Regions from separate parts of the Paenibacillus sp. OAS669 genome, predicted to be linked through region 3. Evidence: riboswitches for the same ligand, from Rfam matches in the RefSeq annotation. Region 3 holds a riboswitch; each other region holds the start of a gene.
What was found. Region 3 has a riboswitch for cyclic di-AMP ahead of GGC63_RS19635 (TrkH family potassium uptake protein). Riboswitches for the same ligand answer to the same signal wherever they lie in the genome.

Region 1 (7,388 bases), on a different contig from region 3:
CATTTTAACGAAATAATACGCTAAGGGGTCCTTCGTGTTGGACAATCTTTACCGATATTGCTCCATTAGTTTGCCCAGCATTTCCCTCATAACATGGATCAGTTCGTCTGGCGCTTTTACCTTTGCATCCATACCCTATCCAATAAAAAATTGACCGAAAAATGGAAGGCTGGTTGTGGGGATTTGATCGTCCAGCCATCCTGTGCCGTCTTCTCTAACATGAATTTGCAATTTGTGTGCCGGCCACATTTCGGATTGGCATCTCTGCACCCCTGTTGCCGTAAGCTCAACATAAAGCTCCATTGCCGGACTTTCCTCTTCCATGTAAGACTCCCAGTTTCCTGTATGCACTTGCGTCAAATCGATCGCTTTCAGTTCGGAAAGTTCAACAGATCTAACCCGGTCACAGCGAAACAAGCGAATTTCTTGGCGGTGAAAGCAATAGGCCGGACAATACCAAAACCCATTGCTGGCATAAATTCCGATCGGCTGGACATCTCTTAACCGCTTATGCTGTTTCGATTCGTACTCCATGCGCACCACTTTTTGATCGATCGCAGCATCCAGCAATAAGCTCAAATAAGGCGTGCTTGCATGTCTCATCGGCGTAACCAGATCAAATCGTTTCCGCATCCGGTCGATACGGTCCCGAATATCTTCCGTCATATAAGAGTAAAACTTCCGCAACACGGAATCTGTTTCCGCCTTAAAAGGAAGATTCTCGTAGTGCCTCAATGCATGGCTGGAAAAGGGCAGCATTCTCTCGTTAAGCATCTTATATCCCCCATGCTGACCAACCTCCGAATAAAAAGGAACCCCCAGCGCGCTCAACTCCTGCATATCCCGCATAATCGTCCGCGTGGAAACTCCAAATTCATCGGCAAGCTCTTTGGCGTTGAAAGACTTCTTTTTGTTGATGATCATCATAATCTCGATCAGTCGTTTGGACTTTGCCATTATAAACTCCATTTCGTGTATTGCGACAAGTATTGTCACTATTGTGCGATATGACGCTAATCAAGTCCAAAACAACCAAAATTGGACAATTTCATTTAAAAGGAGATGTTGGAATGTCAATGCGCTCAACGTCGTTTATTATGCTGGATGGACAAGCTGCGGAAGCAATTCAGTTTTACCAGGAAGCGTTGAACTCGAAATTACTGTTCAAAACTACGTACGGGGAAGGCAAGGATGCCGATGGTTTACCTGAAGAGGTGAAAACCCGCATTTCCCATGCCGTGCTGCAAACCGGTGAAAATGATTTGATGGTCGCTGATATCTTTCCGGGGCAACCTTATGTAATCGGAGATCAGGTGAATATTTGCATTACAGCGACGCAGCAAAACGAGATTAAAGAAATGTTTACTAAATTGAGTGAAAAAGGGCAAGTGATATTCCCGCTGCAGGAAACTGAATTCAGTCCGTGCTTCGGAATAGTGAAAGATCGTTTTAACATTACGTTCCAGTTCTTCATGAATGATACAACGAGCAGTTGGAGCTGAAAATAAAAGGTTTTGACCGGGGAGGAATCCCCGGTTCTTTTATGAATAATTGATGATCCTGTATAATTTTACCGTGTAAGCTGCTGCGTGGGAACTACATTTTGTTCTTTCAGCAAAAGCTCGAAGCCAAAAACCGGATTGACGCAATCAGCATTGCAGAGAAAAACGGTTGGCTTTAGCTCAGTGCATTTTGGATAAAGAGGGTGCCGAAGCGCAGGAAATCAAAGGGAATCAATTTGTGAAAAATGGAGATAGAGTGAGCAGGAAGCAGTTATCTGGAGATCGCATGTAAAGTAAGCGTTGCCATCCTGGCCGTTGGTGTAATTTCATCGCACAAGTCTCCCAAGTGTTCTTTACAGTTAAGGGCAACTGGCGTAATATACAATTCATGATTTGAAAAAACAATGTTTCCAAATTCTGATCGCTTAATTTCCTTCTATAGGAAAGCGGGGGAACCAACACAGTGATATCCGTTCGGTGTGAGAGCCGTCCGCATATCGCTTGGGGTGAATCCGAAGGGTGCAAAGCTAGCTTGCGCCTGCCGGTAGGGCGACTCTCACCGCCCGAATCCGACAGCTAACCTCGTCAGCGTGGAACAGACTTCTAACTTCGCTATGCAGAAGTTCAAAGGGTCTATGGAGAGAGGATGATGAAGCTTGTGATCGCTATTAACGACCACAGGGCTTAAGCCTCTGTGGTCTTCTTGCGTTTTCTATTGAAAAACGATATGGAATGTTTCCATAAAACTTGATGAATATGACCTTGCAATGTATCGCTGAATCCTTAGTGCTAAGTAAGGAACGGGGGAACCAACGAGCTTACCGGCTCATGGGGTGAATCCTGAAATTTCAGGTAGGGCGACTCTCACGCCCGAATCCGGCAGCTAACCTCGTAAGCGTATCGAGAGAGGCAACGATGATCGTGTGCTTAGGTACAGCTATGGCTGTGCTTTAAGAAGCCGCGAGAAGAGTTCACCTCTTTTCGCAGGCTTCTTTTTTTGTGCCCTGATCCTGCTGCCTTCTCTTGAGAGATTAGGAGGAATGTGAAGATGAACGCCGCTCAAGAATTTATTCTTGTATCGGCGCCCAACAAAACCGGGGAAGGATTTATCCGGCTGCTGCTGTCCAAAGGCATTCCGTTCGCAGCAATTACGAACAGCCGGGCAGAGCAGGAGCGACTAGAGAGCTTGGGCGTAAAGCATACGATTTGGATCGATACGTCGGAATGCGAGTCATGGCTATTGCCTGACCTTCCGATCGGTAAAGTCTTTTTATTTGAAAGCTCCTTGAACTTGTGCTGCCGCTTCATTCAAATATGCAGGACCTGGACATCCAAAGAAATTTGCGTGGTGACGCATAATATGAATCCGCGGCTTGTCTATAAAGGTCTGGGAGCTGACCATGTCATTCATACTTCAAGCCATGATGTATCTTTCTTGATGAATTAATGCGGACGGAGGCATTCCTATGCAGGATGTATATATGGTAGTACTGCTGGCAGTAACGTACCTTTTGTTTTACGGCTTTTTGTCTTGGTGCAATCGGGTCGTTGAGGAGACAGGAGGCGAAAGATCATGATGGTTATCGCTGCCATCACCGTGCTTCTCTTCATTTATTTGGCTTATGCCCTGATTCATCCGGAAAAATTCTGAGCCTTTCATTCAGGAAAGCTCAGCAGACGAAGACAGCATTCATAGGAGGAAACGACAATGGGAATATTGCAAATCACCGTCGTGATTGTCATTCTAGTCCTGCTGGTCAAACCATTAGGGACCTATTTATATCACGTCTTTTCCAATGAAGGCAATCGTACGGATACCTGGTTTGCTCCTGTGGAGAAGGCAATCTATGCGGTAACAGGGCTGAAGAACCGCCAAGGGATGACCTGGAAGACGTATGCTCTAAGCTTCATCCTGACGAATATCGTCTTTGTGGCAATCGGCTATCTCATCCTTCGGGTTCAAAACGATTTGCCGCTGAACCCGAATGGTATTGATAATATGGAAGAAACGCTGTCGTTCAATACGGTCATCAGCTTTATGACCAACACGAATCTGCAGCATTACAGCGGGGAGTCGGGGTTATCCTACTTCTCGCAAATGGCTGTCATTACGATGATGATGTTCACCTCGGCGGCGACGGGGCTGTGCGCAGCTATTGCTTTTATACGCGGAATCACGAGCAAGGGAGAGACGATTGGAAACTTTTTTGAAGACTTTGTCAAAGCGCATATCCGGGTATTTTTCCCGCTCGCTATTGGGGTCACGATGGTGCTTGTAGCGCTTCATGTGCCGCAAACGCTGCAGCCGACCTTAAGCGTCAACACGTTGGAGGGAAGCCGGCAGCAAATCGCTATCGGGCCTGTAGCTTCGCTGGAATCCATCAAGCATCTGGGAACGAACGGAGGCGGCTTTTCCGGAGTCAACTCGGCTCATCCCTTTGAAAATCCGAGCGGTTTGACGAATGTGCTTGAAATTTTGTCAATGTGGTCTTTGGCGGCTGCCCTTCCGTACACGTACGGACGGTTTGCACGCAATCGGAAGCAGGGCTGGGTTCTATTCTCGGCGATGATGATTTTGTTCCTACTGTTTCTGTCACTCGTCTATACAGCGGAATCGGCGGGGAACCCGCTGATGAACAAGCTGGGAATCGACGCTTCGCAGGGCAGTATGGAGGGGAAAGAGGTCCGCTTCGGTATCGCGCAATCAGCGCTGTTTACAACGGTAACGACGGCGGCGACAACCGGCTCAGTCGATAATATGCACGATACGCTGACGCCGCTCGGCGGAATCACACCGCTCGCTCTGATGATGCTGAACTGCGTATTCGGCGGGAAAGGCGTAGGACTGATCAATATGCTGATGTATGCCATTCTTGCAGTATTTCTGGCCGGTTTGATGGTGGGACGTACACCGGAGTTTCTCGGCAAAAAGATCGAGCCGCGTGAAATGAAGCTGATTGCTATAGCGATTCTGGCGCATCCTTTCATTATTCTGATGCCCACGGCTCTTGCACTGGCAACGGAGTTAGGCAGGGCAGCTATATCAAATCCGGGCTATCACGGGATATCGCAGGTTTTGTATGAGTATACCTCCTCGGCCGCCAATAACGGGTCAGGATTTGAAGGCTTAGGCGATAATACGCCGTTCTGGAATATATCCACCGGTATCGTCATGCTGTTCGGTCGTTATATATCGATGATTGCCCTCTTGGGGGTGGCGGGTTCCCTTGTACGCAAGCAATGGGTACCCGAGACCATCGGCACGTTCAGAACGGATAACCGTTTGTTCGTAGGAATTCTGGTAGGTACGGTATTGATTATCGGGGCGTTGACGTTCCTGCCGGCCATCGTGCTGGGGCCTATCGCAGAACATGTAACGATTCGTTAAATAGGAGAGGCGAAACTGTATGAGCAAGATGAATGCAAACCAGCATCGGAAATCGATGCTCAATTCGGCGATCGTCATGAATGCCGTTAAAGATAGCTTCTTGAAGCTGAGTCCGGTTGTGATGATGAAAAATCCCGTCATGTTCGTTGTAGAAGCGGGCACCTTGGTCGTGCTGCTTATGACCGTGTTTCCTGGCTACTTTGGAACGGAGAACAGTGTAGGCTTCAATTTTACCGTATTCGTTATTTTATTATTCACCGTACTGTTTGCAAATTTCGCGGAAGCGCTGGCGGAGGGGAGAGGGAAGGCGCAAGCCGACTCTCTCAAAAAAACCAAGCAGGAAATTACGGCAAACAAAATCGTGAATAACGGCTCCGGTATCAAGGTGGTGCCTTCTACCCAGCTGCGCAAGGGGGACCTGGTCGTCGTGTCCCAAGGCGAAATGATTCCGGGTGACGGCGAGGTCATCGAAGGGCTGGCTTCGGTCGATGAATCGGCGATTACAGGGGAATCCGCTCCCGTCATCAAAGAAGCCGGCGGAGATTTCAGCTCCGTCACCGGCGGAACACGCGTCGTCAGCGACAAAATCAAAGTGCGGATTACGAGCGATCCCGGCGAATCGTTCATAGACCGGATGATATCGCTGGTCGAGGGCGCCCAGCGTCAGAAGACGCCTAATGAGCTGGCATTGAATACTTTGCTGACCAGCTTGACACTTATTTTTCTGATCGTTGTCGTGACCTTGGCACCTATCGCGGGCTATTTGGAGATTCGCCTGGAGATTCCGGTGTTAATCGCATTGCTCGTGTGTCTGATTCCGACAACGATCGGAGGCTTGCTGTCGGCCATAGGGATTGCCGGTATGGACCGGGTTACCCAATTCAATGTGTTGGCTATGTCGGGCAAAGCGGTAGAAGCAGCCGGGGACATCAATACGATGATCCTTGATAAAACAGGAACGATCACTTACGGGAACCGCATGGCAAGCGATATGCTGCCAATCGGGTCGGAACGTATAGAAGACTTGGCCGGATGGGCGGCTGTCAGCTCCATAAAGGATGAAACCCCCGAAGGCCGGTCCGTGCTGGAATGGATGAAGAAGCAGGGCCTAAGCTATGACGAAGCGCTTGGAGAAGGCGGCGAATTCATCGAATTCAAAGCGGAAACCCGAATGAGCGGTATCGATCTGGCGGATGGACGCAAGGTTCGCAAGGGGGCAGTCGATGCGGTGAAGCAGTGGGTCATCGCTCAAGGCGGCATCATCCCGGCGGATTTGGAGAGCAAGAGCAACGCCATTGCCTCGGAAGGGGGTACACCTCTGGCGGTGGCGGTAGATCAACGGCTGTACGGGCTGATTTATTTGAAGGATACTGTGAAGCCGGGCATGAAGGAGCGCTTTGAAGAACTGCGCAGGATGGGGATCAAGACCATCATGTGTACCGGGGATAATCCGCTGACGGCGGCGACCATTGCCCGTGAAGCGGGAGTGGATGATTTTATCGCCGAGAGCAAGCCGGAGGATAAAATAGCGGTGATCCGCCGGGAGCAGGCGGAAGGCAAGCTGGTCGCAATGACAGGCGACGGGACGAACGATGCCCCGGCGCTCGCCCAGGCGGACGTGGGCCTGGCGATGAACAGCGGAACGGTCGCGGCCAAGGAAGCGGCCAATATGGTTGATCTGGACTCCGATCCGTCTAAAATCATCGAAGTGGTTGCTATAGGGAAGCAGCTGCTCATGACCCGCGGTGCGCTGACCACGTTCAGCATTGCAAATGACGTAGCCAAATATTTCGCTATTATCCCTGCCATGTTCACCTTAGCTATTCCGCAAATGGAGGCTTTGAACATTATGCGGCTCGGTTCCCCGATGTCGGCTATCCTATCGGCATTGCTATTTAACGCCATCATTATTCCGCTGCTGATCCCGCTTGCTATGAAGGGAGTGGCTTATAAGCCCATGACCGCATCCAAGCTGCTTAGCAGAAACATCGTGGTGTACGGACTAGGCGGGGTAATCGTACCGTTCATTGGGATCAAGCTCATCGATTTGATCGTGAATGTATGGATGTAGAGATAGAGGAAGGGGCGCTCTTGTCCACGGACCGGGCCCCGGATCAGAGAGGAATGAGAATGTATGAAACCTTCGACTTCAGCTACAGCTTCAGCGGCGCATCCAAGCGTCGGAACGGTTTCCTTCTTTACCGTGCTTCGGATTGCCGTCGTTTTTATCGTTCTGTGCGGGATTGTATATCCTCTGGTATGCACGGGTCTGGCTCAAGTGTTGATGCCGGGCAAAGCCAATGGCAGTCTGGTGAGCAATGCCTCGGGACAGATTGTAGGCTCCGAGCTCATCGGACAAAGCTTTACCGATCCGAAATGGTTCCAGGGACGGGTATCGAGTATCGATTACAAGGCGGAAGCTTCGGGAACAAACAACTATGCCCCGTCCAACCCTGAGCTGATCAAGCGCACTCAAGCTTCCATCGAGGAGTGGAAGG
Region 2 (7,388 bases), on a different contig from region 3:
CCCAAACATAAGGCACCCGCATATAATGGGAGGCATCCTGTACGATTTGTTTTTTTACAAGGGCATGGGAGATGGCGGTTTGAGTGGCGGCATCGGCGGCACCGGTTACAGGCAGACTGTAGGCCTGTTGAAAAGCGCGTACAGCTTGAGCCGTAATGGATCCGAAATAGGCGGTGCTTTTCGGGTATGTAAAATAACCTAATGTTTTGAGATTGCTTTGCAAGGTACCGACGCCGGGATCGGACATTCCTTGAGAAAGCACGGTCGATGCGGTGCCCGCGGCGGAGGACGCATAGACGTGTTGGCCGCCGGAAAACGGCAGAAGCGAGGATAACCCGACAAGACCTGCGGTCAAAGTGATTGCAAGCGTTTTCCTCAAAGAACATTCAACTCCCTCTCCCCGATTTACTGGGTCTGATGAATTTGTTCCCATTTTATACTCATAATGGACGAGGCGGCAATGTATAAATATTGGTAGTAGATTTTCTCAATAAAGGAGGCAATCATCCATGTTCACGCAGGAAAAAGTATGGTGCCCGTACGTTGGCCCCTTTGACCCTTGCCCGCCGATACGAGAAAAGGTATATTCGACCCCGCCCCAATTGTATATTCCGTTCCAGCCGCCTAATCTTCCACAATGGTCTCCCCACGAGGCATTAAAAAAAGGGACGTTATGGCCCGCACTTTACAGTCCTTATGAACCGAGACCGAGACTATAGGCCGGAAAGGAGTGGATCAGTCGATGGAAGACAAACGAATGCCGGATCATTATTACGCCATGCTGGAAGAGCTTCAGGCCATTGATTTCGTACTCGTGGAGCTTACGCTGTATCTCGATACCCATCCGCTGGATAACGGCGCTCTTGAGCAGTATAACCAATGCGCCCAGCAGCGCATGCATCTGGCCCATCAATTTGAACGGGAGTTCGGTCCTTTGAAAAGCTATGGGCAGAGCTTCTCTGCATATCCATGGCAATGGATCGATACGCCGTGGCCTTGGCAGGTTTAATCGCAGCGGCACGATAACCGAAGGGAGAGGAGCAGTGAAATGTGGATTTATGAGAAAAAACTGCAATACCCGGTCAGGGTAAGCAAGTGCGATCCTCATATGGCGAGGCTGTTGCTGGAGCAATACGGGGGAGCGGACGGGGAGCTTGCAGCCGCGCTGCGTTACATGAATCAGCGTTACACGATTCCGGATAAAATCATCGGGCTGTTGACGGATATATCTACCGAGGAGTTTGCGCATCTGGAGATGATTGCTACGATGGTTTACAAGCTCACGAAGGACGCGACCGCAGAGCAAATTAAAGCGGCGGGTCTTGATCCCCATTATGTAAGCCATGACAAGGCGCTATTTTATGAGAATGCTTCAGGGGTTCCTTGGACTGCCGCTTACATACAGGCGAAGGGAGACCCTATCGCGGATTTGTATGAAGATATTGCCGCAGAGGAGAAGGCGCGGGCTACGTATCAGTGGCTTATCGATATGACGGATGACGTGGATCTACAGGACGGATTGAAATATTTACGGGAAAGAGAGGTAGTCCATTCTTTACGGTTCCGGGAAGCGGTCGAAATATTGAAATCGGAGCGGGGAACGAAGAAAGTGTTCTAGCCATAGGAGAGGAGCGGCATGAGCAGATAGCAAAAGCATCCCGAAAGACGCCTGCCAGGCTCGGGATGCTTTTTTGACATGTAGCATGCGTGGTTTCTTGCCCAAATGAAGAATCAGGATTTTTTGGCTTTAGAACGGTTAGTGCGTTTAGAACGATTAGAACGATTAGAGGGATTAGTTGGATTAGTTGGATTAGATGAATTAGAGCGATTTTGCCTATGTCCGCCATGACCGCCATGCCAGCCTCCGTGGCCTCCATGCCAGCCTCCATGACCGCCATGCCAACCACCATGGTCTCCATGCCAGCCTCCGTGCCAACCGCCATGACCGCCGTGCCAGCCGCCATGCCAACCTCCCGGCCAACCGCCGCCATACCAGCCCCCGTATGGGTAACTCCAAGTGCTGTAGGTACCGATAGGAACCGTCACAACGGTTGGATAAGTATAGGGAATATAAGCCATTGCCATAGTCTCCTTTGCTTGTTTTGATACCAACAATGTATGCTCGGGAGACAAATCGTGATACTTGACCTAGAGAAATAGGCATTTGTCATGCATAAAAAAAGAGAGCGGCACCGCCGCCCAAAATCCAAAGTTTCTATTTGGCAAAATAATATATGATAGCGGCGATGATTAGAACAATGATAATGATCCATGTGATAGTACCCGCTTTAGAGCTGCTTTTTTGGTCAGGTGGGGATGCGGCTTGATCCGTTGAGCTTAAGAAGGTTCCGCAATACTTACAGACAATGTCTCCGTCACTCATCTTTTCATTACATTTTGAACAAAATTTCACCATTTGCATCACCCGCAATCTGATGGATTTTGTTAACTAGGCGCTTCATTACATATGTATGGTTCAACCATCGTTCCATCCATATCCAGAATGGATTGATAAACAATAAATATGCTTAAAGTGAGATGAATTGCTCGGATTCACAAGGCTGCATTGACACGTGGAGATTATTGGAATTATGATGTCTAAAGGATCCTTTACACGTCCGCAATGACTTCCCTATGAGCTTAATGCTTAGGAAAGCCTCGTTTGACAATGATCATGTATAAAAAGAAAACAGCATTCGGAGGAGTTAACCATGAAACCGACTTTATCCAAGCCGGAAGCGATGATATTTGATTTGGACGGAACTTTGTTCCAGACGGAAACGCTGCTTCTGCCGGCTTACCATGCCACATTTGACCAGCTGAGGGCTGAAGGAGCCTATTCGGGACCTACGCCGCCGGAGAGCGAAATATTGGGGAGCCTGGGGATGCTGCTCGAGCATATATGGCAGCGGGTGATGCCGGATACGGATGTTCAGGTGCACCGCAGAGCGGATGAATTGCTGCTGGACTATCAAATTCAGGGTCTGCTGCGCGGGGAAGGGCGGCTGTACGATGGAGTTGCGGATACGCTGAAGGCGCTGCATGAGCAAGGCGTTCGCCTGTTCGTAGCGAGCAATGGGCTGGAGTCTTATGTGAAAAATGTTATTCAGCATAAAGGGCTGGGACCTTTATTCGAAGGTTTATACAGTGCCGGAGAATTCAGAACCCGTTCCAAGGTGGATCTGGTCCGCATGCTGTTGGAAACCTATAACGTAAAGACGGCCTGGATGGTCGGGGATCGTTCCTCTGATGTGGAAGCGGGTCTTGAGAACGGGTTAACGGTTATCGGCTGCGATTATGCCGGTTTCCGTAAAGAAGGGGAGCTGGAGGGAGCCCATGAGCAAATCGGCAGCTTTAGTGAGCTGTTCTCTCTGCTTCAGACTTCGCTGCAGCAGTCCCGATAAAACATCAATTTCAAAAAGGTTGCACTTGGAGCTGTCAATTTCATAGGAAATTAATGGGGAGGCCGGAATTTCGGTCTCCCTTTCATTTACATCCAAAGTCTGTTTTTTCGCGGAATAACCCCTATGCAAGCTGAAATATTTTACAATCCTCTACTTTTTCTGGCTGCTCAGGTATGCCGATGGAATAATTTGCACCATGAAATAGCCAGGTGCCCATGCTACACTAGAGTGGCTCAAAAAACCAGAAACGCGGTTTCAACGCCGCTTGGGTTATATAGGGCAAAATCATAATAAAGGCCGAAGCTAATAGAAGCACGGGGGAACCAATCTTTGGGGTGAAGCCGCATCAGCGGCAGGGTGATTGACCTTTGACCCGAATCCGTCAGCTAACCTCGCAGGCCGAAAAAAGGAGAGGTTTATTTTGAATCGTTTGATGAAAATTGTTTTGACAAGTGCTTTGGCACTTAGCCCGATTATCGGTGTAACTGGAGTATCCGCAGCTCCCGCAACAACATCTACCGTATCGAGCACCAAGGCGTCCACATTATCTGTTGCCGCTAAACGGGACAAGGTTGTTAAAACGGCGCTTTCTCTGCAGGGTAAAGTTCAGTATGTTCCGTGGACACAACGCCAAGAGGCCCACGCTCCATATAAAACGGACTGCTCCGGTTTTACGGCTCTCGTTTATAAGCTCGCTAACATTGGAGTTACTCTAGTTGATAGAGACGATGACCATCAAGCCCAAGTAGGAACAAAAATCACTTCCTACAAGAACCTGCAAAAGGGCGACCTGCTGTTCTTCGGTAACATTGGAAGCTCGAAAAGCATGAAAGACGTAGGCCACGTCGGGATCTATATCGGTAACGGTAAAATGATTCACAACATCAACAGCAAATCCGACGTGAAAATTTCGGATATTAACTCGAGCTACTACAAAAACAAATTTATGTTCGCTAGAAGAGTAATTAAATAATAGGGCACGTACCTTAATCTAGCCTGAATATAAAATAATAAAAGCCTTCCAAGCCTGGACCCGGAAAACGGTCCGCTTGGAAGGTTTTTTCCATATTTACAGCTGTATAAGTTCGATGATCCCTGCAATGTTCCGGAATCCGCTGTGGAGACAAGGCATCACTGTGAGATTCTAGCGTTAAAGAATTTTAAAGTCCGATTGATGATGGTATCTGGGGATATGTTTTTTTAAGTGATGGACCATTTTTGACATGCGCTCCGCTTCGTTTCCATTCCGGTTTGGATGCTTTTCCAGCGTGTTTAATAATGGAACGACCCGAAAAGCGGTACGTCCTTTAATCTTGGTGCTGCGAGTCCAAGTAGGGATAAAATCGGCCTGAACGATCTGTACTCTTCCATCGTCATGCTTTCGAATATGAAGACGGTTAATAAGACCGGTCAGCGTATGATCGTTTCCGTATAATCGGGTGGAAACGAAATTCCCCAAGGAATAAGCGGCGTACCTTTTTTTCTTGACCCCGGTAATATCCCTGGATTCCTGGAAAATAGCCGGTTGGATGACATGGGAATGCGCCCCGAGAATAATATCGGCGCCGTGCTTGAACAGTAGTTGGAAGTAGCGCTTCTGCTCCTCATTCGGATACTTGCTGTATTCTCTTCCGAAGTGCATGCATACGATAATAAGATCCACCGATCTCGACTTTAGCCTTCGGATATCGGATATGATTTTGCTTGGACTAATCCGATTGACGGCCCAGGATTGACCGCTTGGTACCGGGATTCGGTTGGTTGTTTTAGTATAGGACAAAATACCGATTTTGATTCCTTTGACATTTTTAATCAATAGCTGCTGAGAATCTTTGTGCGTGCGGAAAGTTCCCGTATGCGACAACCCCTTGGAGTCAAGCACCTTAAGGGTTCGTTTCAGTCCGTTAATGCCGCAATCCATACAATGGTTGTTTGCCGTTGTCAGTACGTCGAATCCCAGCCTTTTCAAAGTGCTCGCAAAGGAATCGGGACAATTGAACAGCGGCCAACCGGTTTTGGCGCTTCTTCGCGATACGGTGTACCCGATCTCCGGGCCTGAAAAAGTGGTTTCAAGATTTCCGATGGTTAGATCCGCATCACGCAAATAGGGAGCAACCGGTTCAAATATCTCGTCAAAGGAATAACGCTTCTCTCCGGTGACTCTGGCGCTGCCAATAAGTCGATATTTCATTAAAAAATCTCCGACCGCGGCGATCGTAATGTCCGTACTCATGACCCATCCCCGTTTCTGTTGAAATAATCGTCTGCCGGGCCCTCGAAGAGTGGAACCGCATAATATCATATGAGCCTGCCGTTGGATCTGTCTTTGCTTTATAAGCCCATTTTTAGAGGTAAAGTGTGCAGTCCTATATGGATACAGGCCAGGTACTCTTTGCTTTGGAGCCGAATAGTATAAGTAACGTCATATTGCTGGTTGTATGTATTGGCGTTCAACCGCTGCTCATCACACGGAGGAGATCCTACAGTGAAAGGAAATTTGCTTAAGTATCCCGGCGGAAAATGGTTGAAGCACGAGGCGCTTTGGAGTGAAGATGCGCTTCGCTCCCTATTGCCGGAGACGGAGATGTTTTCTGCGGACACGTTCATTCAAATGATCGAAAAGCATACGGTCCTTTTTCTCAAACCGGATCTTGGAATGAGGGGACAAGGCATTATCAAGGTATCACGGGAAGAAGGCGGAGCCTGCATCGTCAGGACAGCTGCAAAGACCTACAGATACCGTAACGTAAATGATGCCTCCCACAAGCTGAATAAGCTGACGGAGGGCAAAAGCTATATTGTTCAGCAAGGGATAGATTTGATCAGGATTAAAGGAAGCCCGGTAGATTTCCGGGTGCTGCTCCATATCGGACCTAATAACAGGTGGAGATTTTTTGGAATCATGGGGAAGGTAGCGGCCAAAAATCAATTCGTTACAAACCACAGCAGCGGCGGAAAGCCCATCCGGCTGCACCAGGCCCTGTCTCTTACGCTTGGCATCGGAAGAAAGGACGCCCCCCAGTGGGATGAACGGATCAAGAAGCTATCCTTTACCATTGCCAGAGCCATGAAGAAGCATTATCCGAACATTACGGAGCTGGGACTGGACATTGCCATTGATAAAAGTCACAAAATTTGGCTGCTCGAGGCCAATACCAAGCCTCAATATCAGTTATTTAGGTACCATGCCAATCCGTATCTGTATGGAAATATCGTCAAATCTGTCCGGCATCTTAGGGCCGCGGCGCTTACGAAAGCGTCACGGCGTTAAACCGGAACAAAGACCGTTAGGGAAGAAAGCTTCTTTTGTCATAACGACAGAGGAGCTTTCTTTTTTTAATCCGTCTAATGCAGACAGGTTGGTTCATTTGTCCCTATCAACGGCTTCCGCCGCAACGTATTGTACAATATCCGAAGGTGACAAGTATGAGAATCAGTAAGCATGTGCTGGCGAAGAACAGTAAGTTCGAGACGCCTTATTACATTATCGACGGAGAGCTGCAGGGAAGCACGGTTATGATAACGGCAGGTGTTCAAGGGACAGAACGGGCAGGCTTTCTCTCTGCGAAGAAGCTGCTAGAACAGCTTCGAAGCGATGTTATCCATATCCGTAGCGGAAGGTTGATTATTATTCCTATTGTCAATCGTATCGCTGTTCGGCGGCGTATAAGGGGAGTTCCGGATCTGAACCGGACGTTCCCGAGACGCTATGGCAAAAGGCGTGCCCGTCATCCGCTCTCTAGAGCGGTGTTCCGGCTTGCACGAGAGCAGGGTCCGGATTGGTACGTGGATTTGCATGAAGCGAACGGGTTGTTCCGAATCCAACCGAAGGCATTGGGACAAACCTTAATCGTCAATCCGGGAAGCAAGGTCATTCCAGCCGCCAAAAGAATCATTCGACGAATAAATCCATCCATCAAGAGGAGATCGAGACGGTTCTCTCTCCTTCAGCGCAAATTGCCCGGTTCGGGCCGTTCAGCCGCG
Region 3 (7,388 bases):
AGCTTAATCACAAAAGGGACATTTTATTTGAAAGAAGGGACTATTTTGCTGGAAAATATCGATATTTTTGCTAAGGTCGTGGAGTTGGAAAGCTTGAATAAAGCATCTCAGGTGCTCAACATTTCTCAGCCCGCACTTTCCCGTAAAATCATGAGGCTTGAAGAGGAGCTGGGCGTGGACCTCTTTATCCGCAAAGGAAAGCGGCTTGAGATTACCCGTGCAGGCCAAATTGTCTATGAGCACGCCATTGAGCAGCGTCATCTGGAAAGGAAGCTGATGCGCTCGATCGAGGAATTCAAGACGACCGTCAAGCCCGCGAGCATCATTATAGGGGCAAGCCTGACGACACTGCAGTCTACCTTGCCTGACCTTATCACCATCTATACGAAGAACTACCCGAATACCGACATTAAAGCCGTTACCGGCAAAACGCATGAGATCGTTCCCATGGTCAAGGAGAGGAAGGTCGACATCGGTCTCGTCGCTTCCAAAATCGAGCATCCGGGCCTCAAATGCGTGCCGCTGTTCGACGATCATTTATGCCTAGTCCTGCCGCTCGGGCATCCGTTCGTAGATAAAGCTTCTATTGAAATAGGCGACCTGCATGAGCTGCCTATGATCTTATTCTCCCGGGGCACCTGGTACCGCATCCTAATGGATGAAATGTTCCATCGCTACGCGATTCAGCCGGACGTCAAAATGGAGATCGACTCCTTCGAGGCCATCATCCGCCTGGTCTCCACCTGCAAAACAGCGACGCTGCTGCCGGAATCGTATCTGCGAAGCAATCTGGTCAAGGATAATGAGCTGGTCGTGCGTTTCATCCCCGCTTTGGAGCAAATGACAAGAACGACCTCCCTGTTGTTTACAGAAGAGGTCGTCCATCATCCTTCGGCGCAGCGCTTTATTGAGAAGGCCAAGGAGTTTTTCAAACAGCCGGTTTAGGATTGGATTGCAGCCGGTCCCCAGGTGTCTCCTTTTTCTCCTCGATACCGAGCCTTTTGGCGACATAGGCGGTCGTCCCTGCCTGCAGCAATATAGTCAGAAGAACCGCAAGAAAGGTCACGGAAGCAATGACGTCGGCATGCTGCACCCCAAGCCCTGCAACCATGCCTGACAACGCCGCCGGTATGACGCCCGTTTCGCGGACCCAGAACATAAAGAAGATTTCGTTCCAGCTCCATTGAGCCCTCCGGTCGGGCAGCGTACAAATCAGCACCGCAAGGGGTCTGGCAATCAGCATGAATACGGCAATGACGCCCAGGCTTGGCCACAAGTGGGCCCAGATCACCTGGAAATTGACCTGGCTGCCGAGCAGGATAAAGATCAGCATCCGCATAATGACCGTCATATTATCGCTAAAATGCCCCATTTCATGAAGCTTGTCGTTCATGTCGAGCTTGAATACGTCCGTATTCCCCCAAACAAGTCCTGCCGTAAAGGTCGCCATAAATCCGCTGACATGAAGCGTATCCCCGATCCAGTAGGAGCCTATAGCGGTTACGACCAGAGCGATAGTCGCATAATCGCGGAACCAGCCCAGCTTCAAATGAGCCGTCACGAAGGCTAACGCCATGCCAATGACACCCCCGACCAGGATGCCACCTGCAGCCGTCAACACAAATTCCTTAATGCTCGCGGCAATAGAGAATGAATGGCTTCCAGTGACGACAGCCAGCACCGTGAAGGTGAGAATGGAGCCTGTCGCATCGTTGAAGGCCGATTCACTCTCGACGGTCTCACGGACCTTCGTACGGATCGTCACCTGCTTGAACACGGGGATAAGCGTAGCCGGGTCCGTGGAAGAAATGATGGCTCCGAGCAATACGGCATACAGAAGCGGAATGCCCAGCAGCCAATGAGCCGCCATAGCAACGACTCCGCAGGTTATCAACACGCCCGGCACGCTCAATAGCGCGACGGACAGCCATACCTTCTTCAGGCCGGACAGCCGGATGTTGCGCCCTCCATCGAACAAAATGAGCACGGAGCCGATAGTCAAGATGAATTGATTGGTCAGTGAGCTGCTGGTCTCTGAGACCCAGTGCAGTCCCTGCCCTACAATCATGCCCGCGATCAGGAATAAAGCGACATCAGGCAGCTTCAATTTGCCGGCCAAGCGTCCGAAAATCATCCCCAGACCAAGAATGAGCACCAATAATAGCAAGATATGATGGACTATTTCCGAAACGTCGTTGGCCATGCTCTTTTGTCACTCCATTGTCCCAGATGTGCAGCGTCTCTATTTCTTGTGACGGCTGATTATTTGCTAACGGATTACTTCGCTCTCGAACAAATCAATCTGCTCGTTCGTTCCTATGATGACCATAATGTCCTGTTCATCCAGCGTATCTACAGCGGTCGGAGCAATAATGACTCCGTGCTTCTTATTGATAGCGACGACACTGCACCCGTATTTGGCTCGAGGGTCCAGCTCCTTGAGCGTCCGGCCGGATAAGCGCTTAGGTACCGACAGCTCTGCGATGGTATAATCTTTGGACAGTTCGATATAATCGAGCAGGTTCGGTGAAACCAGCTGATGCGCTACGCGAATCCCCATATCCCTCTCCGGGAAGATCACCCGGTCAACGCCGATCTTGTTCAGCACCTTCCCGTGAAGCTCGGAGAGCGCCTTCGTGACCACCATCTTGACACCAAGGTCCTTGAGCAGGATCGCTGTCAAAATGCTTGCCTGAATATCATCCCCGATGGAGACGACCGCACAATCAAAATTACGCATGCCTAGCGACTTCAACACATCTTCATCCGTAGAATCCGCGACGACGACATGCGTCAAGACATCGCTCATCTCCTCTACGGCTTCCTCATCCTTATCGATGCCCAAAACCTCGTATCCGAGATCCACCAGCTCCCTGGCCAAACTCGATCCGAATCTCCCCAGCCCAATCACTGCATACTGACTACGTTTCATTGTCTTAACTTTTCCCCTATCCAATGGTTATTTTCCCTTCCGGGTATCTGTATAATTCTTTTTCCGTTTTTGGCCCAAGCGCATATGCCAGCGTCAAAGGACCGAGACGGCCCGCAAACATCATCAGGCAAATCAATATTTTGCCGACATCGGTCAAATCCGTCGTCATTCCCATCGTCAAGCCAACCGTGCCGAAGGCGGAGGTCACCTCGAACAAAATCATCAGGAATGGATGGTTTTCCGTCGTGGACAAAATCATCGCAACGAAGATGACCATAAACAAGGCGATCATCGTAAGCGTAATAGCTTTCAAAATACGGTCCTTACCCAAACGGTAATGAAACAGGACAATGTCTTCCTTCCCCCGGACCATAGCTATCATCGCGCCAATCAGCGTCGTGAAGGTGGTCGTCTTGATCCCGCCCCCGGTAGAGCCCGGAGAGGCGCCTATAAACATCAGGATGATCATGAAAAACTGCGTCGCCTGGCGCAGGCTTCCCAAATCTACCGTATTGGCTCCCGCCGTGCGCGGAGTTACCGATTGGAAGAACGATGCCCAGATCTTGCCTCCCCACGTCAGTGAGCCTAAGGTTTTGGCATTCGTAAATTCAAATATAAAGATGACGAGTGCGCCAATAAGAATAAGCAAGCTTGTCGCGCTCAAGACCACCTTGGAATGCAGCGACAGCCGCCGGTGGTTCCTGTAGTCCATAACGTCCGACATGACTACAAACCCAAGACCTCCCAGAATGATAAGCCCCATTGAAACGATATTGACGACGGGGTCATTGACATATGAGGTAAGACTCGTGAACGGACCATAGACCGATCCGAACAGGTCAAAGCCGGCATTGTTGAAGAAGGAGATCGCATGCCAGAAGCCAAAATAAATCCCTTTGGCCGGGCCCAGCTCCAACGACCATCGAATCGAGAAAATCACTGCCGCAGCGAGTTCAATTGTGAGTGAGTATCGAATGACCCGGCGGATCAACCGTACGATCCCTTCCATGCTTCCCTGGTTCATCGCTTCCTGCAGGATTAACCGTTCTTTCAAGGAAATTCGCTTTTTTAGCGCAAAAGCAAACAGGGTCGCCATCGTCATAAAGCCCAGACCGCCGACCTGGATCAGCAAGATGATGACAATTTGCCCGAATTTCGAAAAAAACGTTCCCGTATCCACAACGACGAGCCCTGTCACACAGGTGGCCGATGTCGCGGTAAACAACGCATCCAGAAAGCGCAGGGGCTTGCCTGTAGCCGAGGCGACCGGGAGGGACAGGAGCATGGCGCCTGCAAGAATAATCAATGCAAAGCCGATAACTAATATTTGCGGCGGTGTGAGTTGAATTTTTTTGGTTACGGGCTTCATCGTTCACCTCAATTTCGGTTTTCAGGCAATAAAAAAGACACTGGAAACCCAATGCCCTATACAGGTTCCTGCAACAAAGCCTACGAGGTTAGCTGACGGATTCGGACGCACAGGTACCCTATCAATTCCATCTCGCGAAATGGAATCGAATTCACCCCTTATTACTCATGGTTCCCCCGTTTTCAAAAAGAAATTCGGCTTTTTATTCAATTGATATGAATTATAATGTGCTTTGCTTGTAATCACAAAGTCGCTTTTACTCGAAAACGGGTAATAATCGGATTATTAGAATACTTAGTATGAAGCTGATAGAGCCGGCGCTTCGCTTTTCAACGATTTTCCCCTTCTTGCTCTGAATTTCATTGGATTTTGGCCGGGCATGTGTGCTAAGTTTAATGAATACAATGACATATCCTCACCATTTTATAAGCATAATGTAAGCTTCTAATTCTAAGTAAGGAGACATGGCATGGTAAAACGTCAAACCGACTTCCCTCTTCTCATTTTGGCACTTTTTGGAATTATCTTGTATGTATCGATCGCCGCCATCTCTTCCTGGCTCCAGGATGAATCGGTTGAGCAAGTACAGGAGGCCTCCCTCCCAACGGTTACGAAGCAGCAGGCAGCAGAGGCGGCCGTCCGGTTCGTTCAGGAGCGCTTCGGGCTCTCGGCCGATTATCGTACCGGCACCTTGTTTCAGTCTCATTCCGATCGAAGCGGATATCTGCAAAAAGCGGAGCTGCTCGATGAATATGTCAAGCGCTTTGCCGCCTATCCTATCGATTATTTTGAGGTGGAAATTAACGACAATTCGAACCTTGCTACCTATTACGTAGAGGTTAACTTTACCAACTTAAATATAATGGGCTGGAACGCGTACTACGCTCCCTCGAGCAAAAAGCAGACTGTTGCCTCATTGGGAGACTCATTGGCGATAGCGGAGCAAACGTTGAAGGACCAGGGCTACACGCTATCCGATTTCACGAGAATCCATCCGGTAACCGAGCCGGAACCGCCTGTAACGAACGGTCGCGGTACGCCTTACCTATTTGAGAGTAAAGACAAACAAATAGGAGAAGCCAAGCTTAGGTTAAGCTTGTCGGTAGACGGCGGAAAGGTCACGGCCTTCCATACGGCGTTTTCCATACCTGAGTCCTTTGCCGAATGGAAGGAACAGCAGAATGACAATGCTTCCTTGATGACCCGGATTAGTCTCGGAGCTTCTCTCATCATGGCGGCTGCGGCTGTATTCCTTATGATTCGATACCGCAAAGAATGGACCTTTCGGCGCGGGATCTTTTTAACCTTCATTTTTGCTGCCATCTATATCTTCAACAATTTCAACATGCTTCCGGCATTCCGGACCATGCATTCCAATGGGCCTTCCGATTGGGGCGCTATGTTTAACCTTTGGTTTATTAATATCGTTACTGCTATCATGGCTGTCAGCGTCTATTTTTCGTTTCAGGCGGGACGTCAGCTATGGCAGAGGCAGGGCTGGATTACCTGGCCCGTTTGGAGGGACGATTCGTTTGGGGGGCATATCCGCAGCTCAATGATTCGGGGGTATCTGCTCTGTATTTTCATCCTGGCCGTGCAGCAAACGCTATTTTTCATAGCGGGCGAATACTTTGATGTCTGGTCCGTGAACGACCCTGCCGATTCCGTCCTGAACATGTCTTGGCCCGCGGCTTTTCCTCTAATGGCATGGGCAGCGGCGATATCCGAGGAAGCCATCTACCGGCTGTTCGGCATCGCCTTCTTCATGAAGCTCGTACGCAACCGGTTCCTTGCAGTGCTGCTGCCAAGCATGATTTGGGCGCTCAGTCATACGCAGTACCCTATCTACCCGGTCTATACGCGTTTTATTGAGGTAACGATCATCGGAATCATTTTTGGCTATGCCTTTTTGAAATACGGCTTGATGACCGTACTCTTCGCTCACGCAACGATGGACAGCATCCTGATGGGCTTGTCGCTGCTGGACTTGAAGGGCACGCCGTTTCTCATCACCGGCATCTTTTATATCCTCTTCCCAGGGCTGGTGGGCCTGGCCGTCGCTTGGCTCCATGCCAAAGCAAAGAGGAACCCTCCGACTCTCCGTACGAGTCATTAGATTCCTCCCGGTTATAATGTCAAAAAGCTGGAAGCTTCCGCCAACCTATTCGATGGCGTTGGCTTCCTGCTGATATTCTTCACCGCTCTCTTCTTCTTCTTGCAGCGGTTCCTCCGCTTCGCCGTTCAGCGAGCGCAAAATTTGCGAAGCCAGCTTTTCCCCGATTCCAAGAGGCCGGAAATCCTCAATGCCGGCTTCTTTAATTTTTTTCAGAGAGCCGAAGTGCTTCAAGAGCGCCTTGCGCCGCTTCTCCCCGATGCCTGGAATGGAATCCAGCGTCGATACGACCATCGACTTCGCGCGCGTCTCCCGATGGAAGGTGATCGCAAAGCGATGGACCTCATCTTGAATCCGCTGGAGCAAATAAAATTCCTGGCTGTCCCTGGGAAGCGGAACGACCTCGGGCGGATCTCCCGTCATCAGCTCCGCCGTTTTATGCTTGGCGTCCTTAACAAGGCCGCAGACCGGGATATATAGCCCCAGCTCATTTTCAAGCACATCGACGGCCGCTGAAATCTGCCCTTTGCCGCCATCCACGACGATAAGATCCGGCATTGGCAGGTTTTCTTTAAGTACCCGTTCGTATCTCCGGCGAATAACCTCACGCATCGTTTCGTAGTCGTCCGGCCCTTGCACCGTGCGAATCTTGTATTTGCGGTATTCCTTGCGGTCCGGCTTGCCGTCCGTAAACACGACCATGGCCGATACGGGATCGGAGCCCTGAATGTTGGAGTTATCGAAGGCCTCGATACGGTGAATCATCCCGGTACCGAGCCATTCGCCCAAATTTTCCACCGCTTTGACCGTACGCTGCTCGTCTCTCTCAATAAGCCGGAATTTCTCCTCCAGCCCGACGCGGGCGTTATCGCACGCCATATGAACCATATTTTTTTTCAAGCCGCGTCGCGGGATATGGACCTTCACCTTAAGCCAGCTCTCCAGCGCTTCCTTGACGTCGGTCTTCATTCCTT

Region 1: another riboswitch for cyclic di-AMP. It lies ahead of GGC63_RS27930 (hypothetical protein); the one in region 3 lies ahead of GGC63_RS19635 (TrkH family potassium uptake protein).
Region 2: another riboswitch for cyclic di-AMP. It lies ahead of GGC63_RS03825 (C40 family peptidase); the one in region 3 lies ahead of GGC63_RS19635 (TrkH family potassium uptake protein).

The regions. Positions count from the first base shown of each region.
Region 1 is NZ_JADBDR010000016.1:147,474-154,861, reverse strand. Features, by position in the region: gene GGC63_RS27940 (YafY family protein) at 136-957, opposite strand; gene GGC63_RS27935 (VOC family protein) at 1,071-1,502, shown strand; cyclic di-AMP (ydaO/yuaA leader) riboswitch at 1,915-2,108, shown strand; cyclic di-AMP (ydaO/yuaA leader) riboswitch at 2,266-2,416, shown strand; gene GGC63_RS27930 (hypothetical protein) at 2,551-2,949, shown strand; gene kdpF (K(+)-transporting ATPase subunit F) at 3,076-3,153, shown strand; gene kdpA (potassium-transporting ATPase subunit KdpA) at 3,211-4,890, shown strand; gene kdpB (potassium-transporting ATPase subunit KdpB) at 4,919-6,961, shown strand; gene kdpC (potassium-transporting ATPase subunit KdpC) at 7,025-7,388, shown strand, end outside.
Region 2 is NZ_JADBDR010000001.1:960,363-967,750, reverse strand. Features, by position in the region: gene GGC63_RS03860 (C40 family peptidase) at 1-379, opposite strand, end outside; gene GGC63_RS03855 (spore coat associated protein CotJA) at 510-719, shown strand; gene GGC63_RS03850 (spore coat protein CotJB) at 743-1,009, shown strand; gene GGC63_RS03845 (manganese catalase family protein) at 1,049-1,618, shown strand; gene GGC63_RS03840 (hypothetical protein) at 1,732-2,079, opposite strand; gene GGC63_RS35295 (zinc-ribbon domain-containing protein) at 2,216-2,416, opposite strand; gene GGC63_RS03830 (HAD family hydrolase) at 2,712-3,404, shown strand; cyclic di-AMP (ydaO/yuaA leader) riboswitch at 3,690-3,820, shown strand; gene GGC63_RS03825 (C40 family peptidase) at 3,826-4,377, shown strand; gene GGC63_RS03820 (CapA family protein) at 4,555-5,637, opposite strand; gene GGC63_RS03815 (YheC/YheD family protein) at 5,890-6,675, shown strand; gene GGC63_RS03810 (succinylglutamate desuccinylase/aspartoacylase family protein) at 6,831-7,388, shown strand, end outside.
Region 3 is NZ_JADBDR010000008.1:314,461-321,848, reverse strand. Features, by position in the region: gene GGC63_RS19650 (LysR family transcriptional regulator) at 49-945, shown strand; gene GGC63_RS19645 (cation:proton antiporter) at 929-2,203, opposite strand; gene GGC63_RS19640 (potassium channel family protein) at 2,270-2,932, opposite strand; gene GGC63_RS19635 (TrkH family potassium uptake protein) at 2,949-4,301, opposite strand; cyclic di-AMP (ydaO/yuaA leader) riboswitch at 4,364-4,511, opposite strand; gene GGC63_RS19630 (CPBP family intramembrane glutamic endopeptidase) at 4,771-6,417, shown strand; gene uvrC (excinuclease ABC subunit UvrC) at 6,463-7,388, opposite strand, start outside.